One region of the Fictibacillus sp. 7GRE50 genome, then DNA from elsewhere that is predicted to be linked to it. Evidence: riboswitches for the same ligand, from Rfam matches in the RefSeq annotation. Region 1 holds a riboswitch; each other region holds the start of a gene.

Region 1 (3,281 bases):
GGACAACGGATTGATAATCTTTTTGGTTTAAAAATCCTGTTAACGGACTATAAGCTCCAATCGCGATCAATTCAAGATCGCTGAGTGCAGTTGCATCAAGAATAATTTCTTTTTTAAGGTTGTATTGTGGTGTTTCAGGCCTGAACCGAGTGATTAATTGCCCTCCATGTGGTTGAATCGTACTCATAATGTCTCTCTCCTCCTAGTATTTCTCTATTTATTCTCGTGAAGCCCGCATTCTCGTTTTCCTGTACCTGACCATCGACCGGCACGAAGGTCGACTGCGTTAACAGCTGCCTGTGTACATGGCTCGCAGCCTATACTTGGATACCCATTGTCGTGTAGTTTGTTATACGGCAAGTCATGTTTATGTGCATACCGCCAAATATCCTTCCACGTCCAATGAATGAGCGGACAAATCTTGATGCTTTTAAATCGTTCGTCCCGATTAACAAATTGCGTGTTCTGGCGGGTAGGTGACTGTTCACGGCGTAGACCTGAAAGCCAGGCTGTTACTCCGTTTAGTTCTTCTTCTAAAGGAATCACTTTTCGAATCATGCAGCATTGATTAGGATTTAATTTCCAAAGCTCTTCACCGTGCTTACTCGCCTGTTCTTCAAGAGATAAAGCCGGTGTTTTCAATTTGATGCGAAGAGATGGATATCTTTTCTTCGCTTCTTCAATCACTTTATACGTTTCTAAAAAATGCAGATGGGTATCAAGGAAAACAATTTGAGCATCACGCTTTATTTGATGAACAAGATCCACTAAGACGCTTCCTTCAATTCCGAAGCTACACGCATAAACCAGATCATCTTCATACGTTTCATAAGCCCACTTCAAAGCATGCAGCGCGCCTTTTGTGGGGTTTTCACTATCAAAATCACGGGTTTTTTCGTCCCATGTTTCGTACGTTAGCAATCTGCTACCTCCTTTTCGCCATAAAAAAAGCGGCTTTAACGTTTTTAGGGCTTTGCCCATTCGTTAAAACCGCCTCTAGTTTTCTAGTCAGCGAATTATTTAATTCTTACCTTCTCGTTCTTTTCAAGCTGAATCACTTTTCCATCTTGAACGACTAAAGTGATTGATCCAAATTTAATACTGCTCAGCATTTGTTGAAGCTGAGGAAGAAAATCGTTTGCACTATTTTCGTTCGCCACTCCACTGCCTCCCTTTCTAACATTCATATCTTTTCAAAGGCTCTTTCAAAAAGTTGTTGTTTTTTGTTGATTTATGTTTTGGCTTCATTGAAAAGTTGATTGGAGTGCAAGGTGCGAGACTCCTGGGGGATCAGCGGGACAGGTGAGACACCTAAGGACACAAAGTGTCGAGGTGGCTCACCGCACGACCCCCGGAAAGCGAGCATCCTGGAACGGATATCAACCACTTTCAAGAGCAACAAAAGCCAAAAAACAAAAAAACCTTCCCATTTCGGAAAGATAGTGGAGGTAAACATATTACCTTATCTTCCAAAATGTAAATACATTCTGCTGGAGTTAGCACCTTACAATCGCAGGTTGCCGGGTTTCATCGGGCCAGTTCCCTTCACCACTCTGGATAAGAGTTTAAATTTTATAAAATCATAACATATCTGAAAATGATATCAAGACCTATTTTTTCATTTTTCTATTTTTACAAAAAATTTAAACAAACAGTTGACTTTTTATGTTTTTGAATCATATAGTATTAACTAAAATTTAATCTGTATCGCTGATCGGTAAACCGAAGGCTCTTAACACTACTTGTTAAGGGCCTTTTTATTTTGAGGAGGAAAAGTATGAAAAAGTTGATTGTATTAGCTCTAATTGGTCTTTTTGCACAGTTGATTGATGGATCACTCGGTATGGCTTATGGAGTTACATCTACATCTTTGCTGTTAGTAGCTGGAATTGCTCCTGCAGCTGCATCTGCGTCCGTACATCTTGCTGAAGTCGTTACCACTGCGGCATCCGGCGCTTCTCATATTAAGTTTGGAAACGTTGATCGCCAAGTCGTTACTCGCTTAATTCTGCCGGGTTCAATCGGCGCATTTGTAGGTGCTTGTTTTTTAAGCAACCTTCCTGGAGATCTAGTAAAGCCATATATCTCTATCTTTCTAATTATCCTTGGAATTTATATCTTATATCGTTTTCTGTTTAAACTTGGAGAAAAGAAAGCAACAGCGAATGGTACACCATTTACGAAGAAACAACTTATTCCACTTGGATTATTAGCAGGTTTCTTAGATGCTACAGGTGGAGGAGGCTGGGGCCCGGTCACCACTCCAGTCCTAATGGCAAAACAAGACATGAAAACCAGGAAGGTGATCGGTTCTGTAGATACAAGTGAATTTGCTGTAGCAGTATCTGCATCAGTCGGATTCTTCATCGCACTCGGCTGGGAACAAGTTGAATGGCTATGGGTAGGTGCATTGATGCTAGGAGGAGTGATTGCGGCTCCTATTGCTGCATGGCTAGTGCGACTCATTCCCTCTCACATACTCGGAGTACTTGTTGGTGGATTGATTATTATCACCAATACCCGCACCCTTCTTCATACACTAGGGGTTTCACATAACATGTTGTTACCAATCTACTTTGTTCTTGCTGCTTTTTGGGCGGTTGGAGTTATTTATGCAGTTAAAAGTAATCCGGAAAATAAAAATCCGAAATTTTTAAAAAATTCAGTTGACTATTGATAATGACCTATGTATTATAAATCTTAATTCAATATTCAAATCTTCTTATCCAGAGAGGCTGAGGGACTGACCCTATGATGCCCGGCAACCAGCGGAAACGCATGGTGCTAATTTCAGCAGAACAATTAATGTTCTGAAAGATGAGACTTCGATCGGGTGAAATCATCGGGACCTCTTCTTTTGGAAGAGGTCTTTTTTTCTGGGATAAGTTGAAACTGAATGCGATTGGATACAAAAAAATGACGTTGAGGAGAGATTTGAAAATGACTGATCAAAATGCAAAAAGACAGTATGGGTTTGAAACGATTTCATTACATGAAGGTCAAAAAGTTGATCCGACTACAGGAGCTCGTGCTGTTCCGATCTACCAGACCACTTCCTATCAGTTCAATTCAACAGAGCACGCAGCGAACTTATTTGCCCTAAAAGAGTTCGGAAACATATATACGCGTTTGATGAATCCAACGCAAGATGCGTTTGAACAGACCATTGCAAAACTTGAAGGCGGTGTTGGTGCTCTTGCTCTTGCTTCTGGCCAGGCTGCCATTACAAATGCTATATTCAATATCGCTGGCTCTGGTGATGAAATCGTCGCTTCCACCTC
Region 2 (3,281 bases), on a different contig from region 1:
ACAGATAATACTTTTTTCATATGAACTTCCTCCTTGTTGTCTTAAAACGTTATCTCTTATCTAATGCTGTTGTAATGCGGTCACCGATCCATTGGATGACGAAAACGATGACTAAGATAAGTGCAGTTGAAATTAATGTTACATCCGCGTTGTCTCTTTGGTAACCTTCCATATAAGCCAAGTTTCCTAAACCACCAGCACCAACAACTCCAGCCATCGCTGTATAACTTACGAGTGCAATCGCGGTTACAGTGATACCAGAAACAAGAGCCGGCGTACTTTCGGGAATAAGAACTTTAAAGATAATCTGAGCGTTTGTAGCACCCATTGATTTCGCTGCTTCGATTACCCCTTTATTAATCTCTCTCAAAGCGATCTCTACCATACGTGCATAAAATGGCGCAGCACCTACGATTAATGCAGGGAGTGCAGCTTCAGCTCCAAGCATCGTTCCTACGATTAAACGTGTAAAAGGAATCAATAAGATGATTAAGATAATAAACGGAATCGATCGAAACACGTTAACGATTATAGCAATTACGCTGTTTAAAAACTTATTCCCCCACAAGTTTCCAGGAGAAGTTAGAAATAACGCCAATCCTAGAGCCAGTCCTAGGAAAAATGTAATCACTACAGAGATGGCTGACATATATAAAGTTTCATTTGTCGCTTCTAATAGAACATCCCATTGGACATTCGGAAACCATGTACTAAGCATTATGAATCACCTCTACTTCAACCTGCACACTGTTTAAAAATTCCATTGCACGAGCTAGTGCAGATTCTGTACCTTTAATCTGAATGAACAACGTCCCATAAGGTCCATTCTGAGTTTGCGTAATCTTTCCTTGTAGAATATTTACATCTACCTCATACTTACGAATCAGTTCCGTAATTAATGGCTGTCCTGCTCGTCCACCGATAAAAGTAAGTTGGACAATTCGGCCTTCCGGAAACTCAGAAATAAACTGTTTGATCGTGTCGACTGTTTCTTCAGGTTCTGTTACTTGTTTCACAAAATCCTTCGTGATTGGTTCTGTCGGGTTTTTGAAGACATTTAGGACATCGCCTTCTTCCACTACTCTCCCCTGTTCCATAACGGCTACACGGTGACAGATCTTTCTGATTACATGCATCTCATGTGTGATAAGAACAATGGTCAGATCTAATTTTTGATTGATCTCTACAAGCAGATCAAGAATGCTGTCAGTTGTTTTAGGGTCGAGTGCAGAAGTTGCTTCGTCACATAAGAGAACTTTCGGCTCATTCGCAAGCGCGCGTGCGATACCTACACGTTGCTTCTGCCCTCCACTTAGTTGCGACGGATAAGAACCACCACGACCTTCCAATCCAACTAGGTCGATCAGCTCATCAACACGCTGTTTGATCTTAGCTTTTGGATAACCCGCAATCTCAAGAGGAAAAGCAATGTTTTCTCTTACCGTGCGAGACCATAATAAGTTAAAGTGCTGAAAGATCATTGAAATTTCTTGTCGTGCTTCTCTTAACTTTTTTGATGACAGCTCAGACATGTTCTTGCCGCCAATCGTAACCGTACCGCTAGTCGGTCGCTCTAGCATGTTTAGGATGCGGATTAGTGTACTCTTACCTGCACCACTGTATCCGATGATTCCGTAAATCTCTCCTTGTTTTATGTTTAAATCTACCGTATCAACAGCCTTTACTTCACCATCTTTGGTTTGAAAGACTTTACGGACTGCCTGTAAATTAATCAAGATTCTTACCTCATTTCTTATCTAAATATTGGCTCATATAGAAAACGTTGCATTGGTTTGCTTAAGTGTTCCCTTCATCGATAAGTTGATTGTAGTGGAAGGTGCGAGACTCCTACGGGATCAGCGGGACAGGTGAGACTCTTAACAGCGCATAGCGCTAAGAGGCTCACCGCACGCCCCGTGGAAAGCGAGCATCCTGTAACGGAAATTAACTACTCCCAAGAGCTTCAATGTAAAACGAAAACATTAAACAAAAAAATGCCTCTCTGCTTCAATATGAGCAGAAAGGCATATTATATTCTATGCACGTTCTCCTCATCTCCCAAGACTACTTAGAGCCTTGCAGGAATTGGCACCTTTCTAGTTCATCATTCATAAGAATGCAATGATCTAGCGGTTGCCGGGTTTCATAGGGCCAGTCCCTCCACCTCTCGTGATAAGTAAAAAAGTGTTACTTTATTAAATTAAAGCGATGCATATTTGAATCACTGTGAAGAATATTATCATCCATGTCGATTCGTGTCAAATATTTTTAGCAGTTCGAACGAGTACACCGGCGGATATCTCTTCCCAATGGGAGCTTAAGTAAAAAATCGCTTCCCATTTTAAGCGTTGTCTGAGTGTTCCCTGAAACTCAATCATCTCTTGTCTCAATAAAGTACTCAGCTTCATTTTCCCCTCAAGCAACATACATAGATATTTCGGATTCCCAGTAAACGTGACTGTTCTGTTCCGCTCTCCTTCTCTGTATTCAATTTTCAGCGTCGTTTCGTCCTTACATTTAAAGCTAGGCTTTACCGGGATATTATAAAGAGAAAGATACGGACTTTTTGCTATTTGACTTTCAAAGTAACGGATATCCAACATAAAAAATCCCCCCGAATTGGTTGTTACTTCACCGATTCTAGAGGAATATTCATATACCTTTATAAACCCTTCGACAGCAGCAAGGAATCGTAATTGGTATTACGACATGTTATCTCATAATTAGTGTTTATGTTTCTTTTCTTGCTTTCGATGTTCACCTTTGGAACGCTTATGATCATCATTAGAATGCCTGTCTCCATTCCATTGCTGTCTCTGTTCATGTTTATTACGGTCATTTTCTTTTTGTCGCTTGTTATGATTCTTATCCTGATATCTGTTTTCTTTTCTATGCTCTTTATTCTGATTGTAATTCCTATCATGGTTTTGTGCTCTGACAGGTTCCTTAATCTTTTTAGGTTCTACTCTTTGCTCTTTTTGCTGAATATGATTTCTATTGTTATTTTGATCATTCCTTTTGCCACGCTCTTTGCTGTTACGTTTTTCATTCGTATTCTTTTGAGGCTTCACAAGGTTTTTCTCGGTCGGTTTAACTGAGCTTTGGTGATCCGATTTTTTTTCTTTATTATTTACTGGCTTTACCTTGACCTCATGAGGTGCAGCCTTTATTTTACGAGGATGTGGTACGGATTTAATATTTTTAGAAGAAGTAGTATTCACTTTAAGCTCTTGAAACTTCACTTCTTTAATCTTTTCTTCTTTAAGATGCTTATCGTTCTT
Region 3 (3,281 bases), on a different contig from region 1:
ACGAAAAGCAAGAAATTATGCGATGACTCAATCTTGGTCAGCTATTTTCGGGAACCTTTTAATGCAGTATGAAGAAGTTATTTATACGAAAAATAAAAATAAAACGATCATTGCGTAGCAGGTGAATAGTTAATAAGATATGAAAATACGAGGATAAAATAAACGTATCTTCCAAATGAACATTAGCGATTAAGATGTTCGTTTGGAAGATACACAATTTTTTTTACGAGGTAATTACAATTATATCCGCAGATAAAATACATATATCCGTAAAACTAGCGAATAATTCCGTACATAAAATTTTTTATCCGATTTTCGACATAACCTTCTAAACTAACCACTAAAAAAACCAGACTCCCAAAAGGAAGTCTGGTTTAACATGTTATTAAATATTAAATATTTGCTTGTTTCTTAAGCTCTGCAGCCTTATCTGTGTTCTCCCAAGGAAGGTTGATGTCAGTACGTCCAAAGTGGCCGTATGCAGCAGTTTGCTTGTAGATCGGACGGCGAAGATCAAGCATCTTAATGATTCCAGCCGGACGAAGGTCGAAGTTGTTGCGAACTAGTTCTACAAGAACTTCTTCAGAAACTTTACCTGTTTCAAACGTGTTTACAGCGATTGATACTGGTTGAGCAACACCAATTGCATAAGCAAGCTGAACTTCAACTTTGTCAGCAAGACCTGATGCTACGATGTTTTTAGCAACATAACGAGCAGCATAAGCAGCAGAACGGTCAACTTTAGTTGCGTCCTTACCAGAGAATGCACCACCACCGTGACGAGCATATCCACCGTATGTATCTACGATGATTTTACGGCCAGTAAGTCCAGCATCACCTTGTGGTCCGCCGATTACGAAACGGCCCGTTGGGTTGATGAAGTATTTTGTGTTCTCGTCGATTAGTTCAGCAGGAACAACCGGCGTGATTACTTTTTCTTTGATGTCTCTTTGAATTTCTTCAAGTGTGTTCTCAGGGTGGTGCTGAGTAGAAATTACGATTGTGTCAATACGAACAGGTTTGTCGTTCTCATCATATTCAACAGTTACTTGAGTTTTTCCATCTGGACGCAAGTAAGGAATCTCTTCAGACTTACGAACCTCTGTAAGACGACGAGATAATTTATGAGCTAGTGAGATTGGTAGAGGCATAAGCTCTTCTGTCTCGTTACAAGCATATCCGAACATTAGACCTTGGTCACCTGCACCGATCGCTTCGATCTCAGCATCTGTCATAGAACCTTCTCTTGCTTCAAGAGCTTGGTCAACACCCATCGCGATATCAGCAGATTGCTCATCGATAGAAGTTAGTACTGCACATGTTTCAGAATCGAAACCATATTTGGCACGGTCATAACCGATTTCTTTAATTGTCTCACGTACAACTTTTGGGATATCTACATAAGTAGAAGTTGTGATCTCACCTGCAACAAGTACAAGACCTGTAGTTACAGATGTTTCACATGCTACACGAGCATTTGCATCATTAGCTAAAATTTCATCTAGAATCGCATCTGAGATTTGGTCACAGATTTTATCTGGATGGCCTTCTGTAACGGATTCTGATGTAAATAAACGACGACTAACTTTTTTGGACAAGTTAATATCCTCCCTTTAACTGCTTTTGAGTATGATACGGTACTTTATTCTTATCTATTTTACACAGTTTATGTTCTTAACCTGAAAAAGGCATAAAAAAAGCCCTTCCCTGTCTCACATACATTCACGAGGGAAAAGGTTTATAAAACCAAAATGCCTTCAACCTCTTATTGTCCAAGGTTATTTTCACCTTGCAGGTTAGCACCTTTTCATTTCCAGTAGCGTTATTATTGCCACTTTCATGTCGGTTGCTGGGTTTCATAGGGCCTGTCCCTCCACCTACTCAGAATAAGAGTAGCCGTTCTCGAAATATGATAGCGTAATGCTTCACCTCTGTCAATAGAAAACCCTATGAATAGCAATAAGTTTGGAGTATTATATTCTATAGAATGAAAGCGTTTTAAATAAGATGGATAATTCACAACATTTTGTTCTTTTTTTCAGAAGTAAGAACTTTTTTGATGCACTTTCATAAAATAGTATACATTATTTAAATCAATGTGTTATACTAATTTTCGAATATATCACTCTAGGATAAAGGATGGTACTGTCTCATATGAATACATTGGAATTTACGACAACCTTAAACGATCTTGTGACCCGTGAAACAACTCACCAGAACTTACCTGTTCCGGTTTTAGTAGAAAAATCTCTTCAGCGCAACGAGGGCATCCTTACATCCACAGGAGCACTTCAAGCTACAACGGGGAAATACACAGGCCGTTCCCCTGAGGATAAATTTATCGTTGAAGATGCTTCCATTAAAGATTCAATCGATTGGGGAAAGGTAAATAAACCATTTTCACCAGAAAACTTTGATAAATTATACAAAAAAGTACTCCAATACTTAAGCAATAAAGAAGAACTATTCGTATTTAAAGGGTTTGCTGGTGCGGACCGCGAGTATCGCCTTCCTATCCAAGTAATTAACGAGTATGCATGGCATAACCTTTTTGCTCACCAAATGTTTGTGCGCCCGAACCACGATGAGCTAGGTTCTCATGAATCTCAATTCACAGTGATTTCAGCACCAGGATTTCAAGCTAATCCGGCTGAAGATGGAACTAACTCAGAAACATTTATTATCGTCTCTTTTGAAAAGAAAATTGTCCTTATCGGTGGTACTGAGTACGCAGGTGAAATCAAAAAATCTGTATTTTCTGTCATGAACTACATTCTTCCTGAAAAAGGCATTCTGTCTATGCACTGCTCTGCCAACGTTGGGAATGAAGGAGATGTAGCTTTATTCTTCGGACTATCTGGTACTGGTAAAACTACATTATCAGCAGATCCGAACCGTCGCTTAATCGGAGATGATGAGCATGGTTGGGCTAACACCGGTGTCTTTAATATCGAAGGTGGATGTTATGCTAAAACAATCGATCTTTCTAAAGAAAAAGAACCACAGATCTGGAATGCGATTCGTTTTGGAAGCGTTTTAGAGAATGTTATGATCGATCCCGTTACAAGAGAAGCAGATTATAAAGATTCTTCACTAACAGAAAACACACGTGCTGCTTATCCTGTTGATGCTATTCCAAATATAATTCAACCAAGTGTTGCAGGACACCCGAACACGATCATCTTCTTAACAGCTGATGCATTCGGCGTGCTTCCTCCAATCAGCAAACTGACTAAAGAACAAGCGATGTATCATTTCTTATCAGGGTATACGAGCAAACT

The links. Region 1 has a riboswitch for S-adenosylmethionine ahead of IHV12_RS22665 (YezD family protein). Riboswitches for the same ligand answer to the same signal wherever they lie in the genome.
Region 2: it holds a riboswitch for S-adenosylmethionine, as region 1 does, so the genes downstream of both, IHV12_RS02525 (methionine ABC transporter ATP-binding protein) here and IHV12_RS22665 (YezD family protein) in region 1, are expected to answer to the same signal.
Region 3: it holds a riboswitch for S-adenosylmethionine, as region 1 does, so the genes downstream of both, metK (methionine adenosyltransferase) here and IHV12_RS22665 (YezD family protein) in region 1, are expected to answer to the same signal.

Annotation. Positions count from the first base shown of each region.
Region 1 covers NZ_JACZDW010000003.1:95,545-98,825, reverse strand. The annotation lists gene sat (sulfate adenylyltransferase) at 1-187, opposite strand, end outside; gene IHV12_RS11745 (phosphoadenylyl-sulfate reductase) at 214-921, opposite strand; gene IHV12_RS22665 (YezD family protein) at 1,017-1,112, opposite strand; SAM riboswitch class I at 1,460-1,564, opposite strand; gene IHV12_RS11735 (sulfite exporter TauE/SafE family protein) at 1,778-2,677, shown strand; SAM riboswitch class I at 2,720-2,824, shown strand; gene IHV12_RS11730 (homocysteine synthase) at 2,941-3,281, shown strand, end outside.
Region 2 covers NZ_JACZDW010000001.1:504,075-507,355, forward strand. The annotation lists gene IHV12_RS02515 (MetQ/NlpA family ABC transporter substrate-binding protein) at 1-20, opposite strand, end outside; gene IHV12_RS02520 (methionine ABC transporter permease) at 50-718, opposite strand; gene IHV12_RS02525 (methionine ABC transporter ATP-binding protein) at 711-1,736, opposite strand; SAM riboswitch class I at 2,049-2,179, opposite strand; gene IHV12_RS02530 (hypothetical protein) at 2,259-2,603, opposite strand; gene IHV12_RS02535 (anti-sigma-I factor RsgI family protein) at 2,724-3,281, opposite strand, start outside.
Region 3 covers NZ_JACZDW010000001.1:271,893-275,173, forward strand. The annotation lists gene IHV12_RS01295 (glycosyltransferase family 4 protein) at 1-118, shown strand, start outside; gene metK (methionine adenosyltransferase) at 393-1,598, opposite strand; SAM riboswitch class I at 1,763-1,893, opposite strand; gene pckA (phosphoenolpyruvate carboxykinase (ATP)) at 2,155-3,281, shown strand, end outside.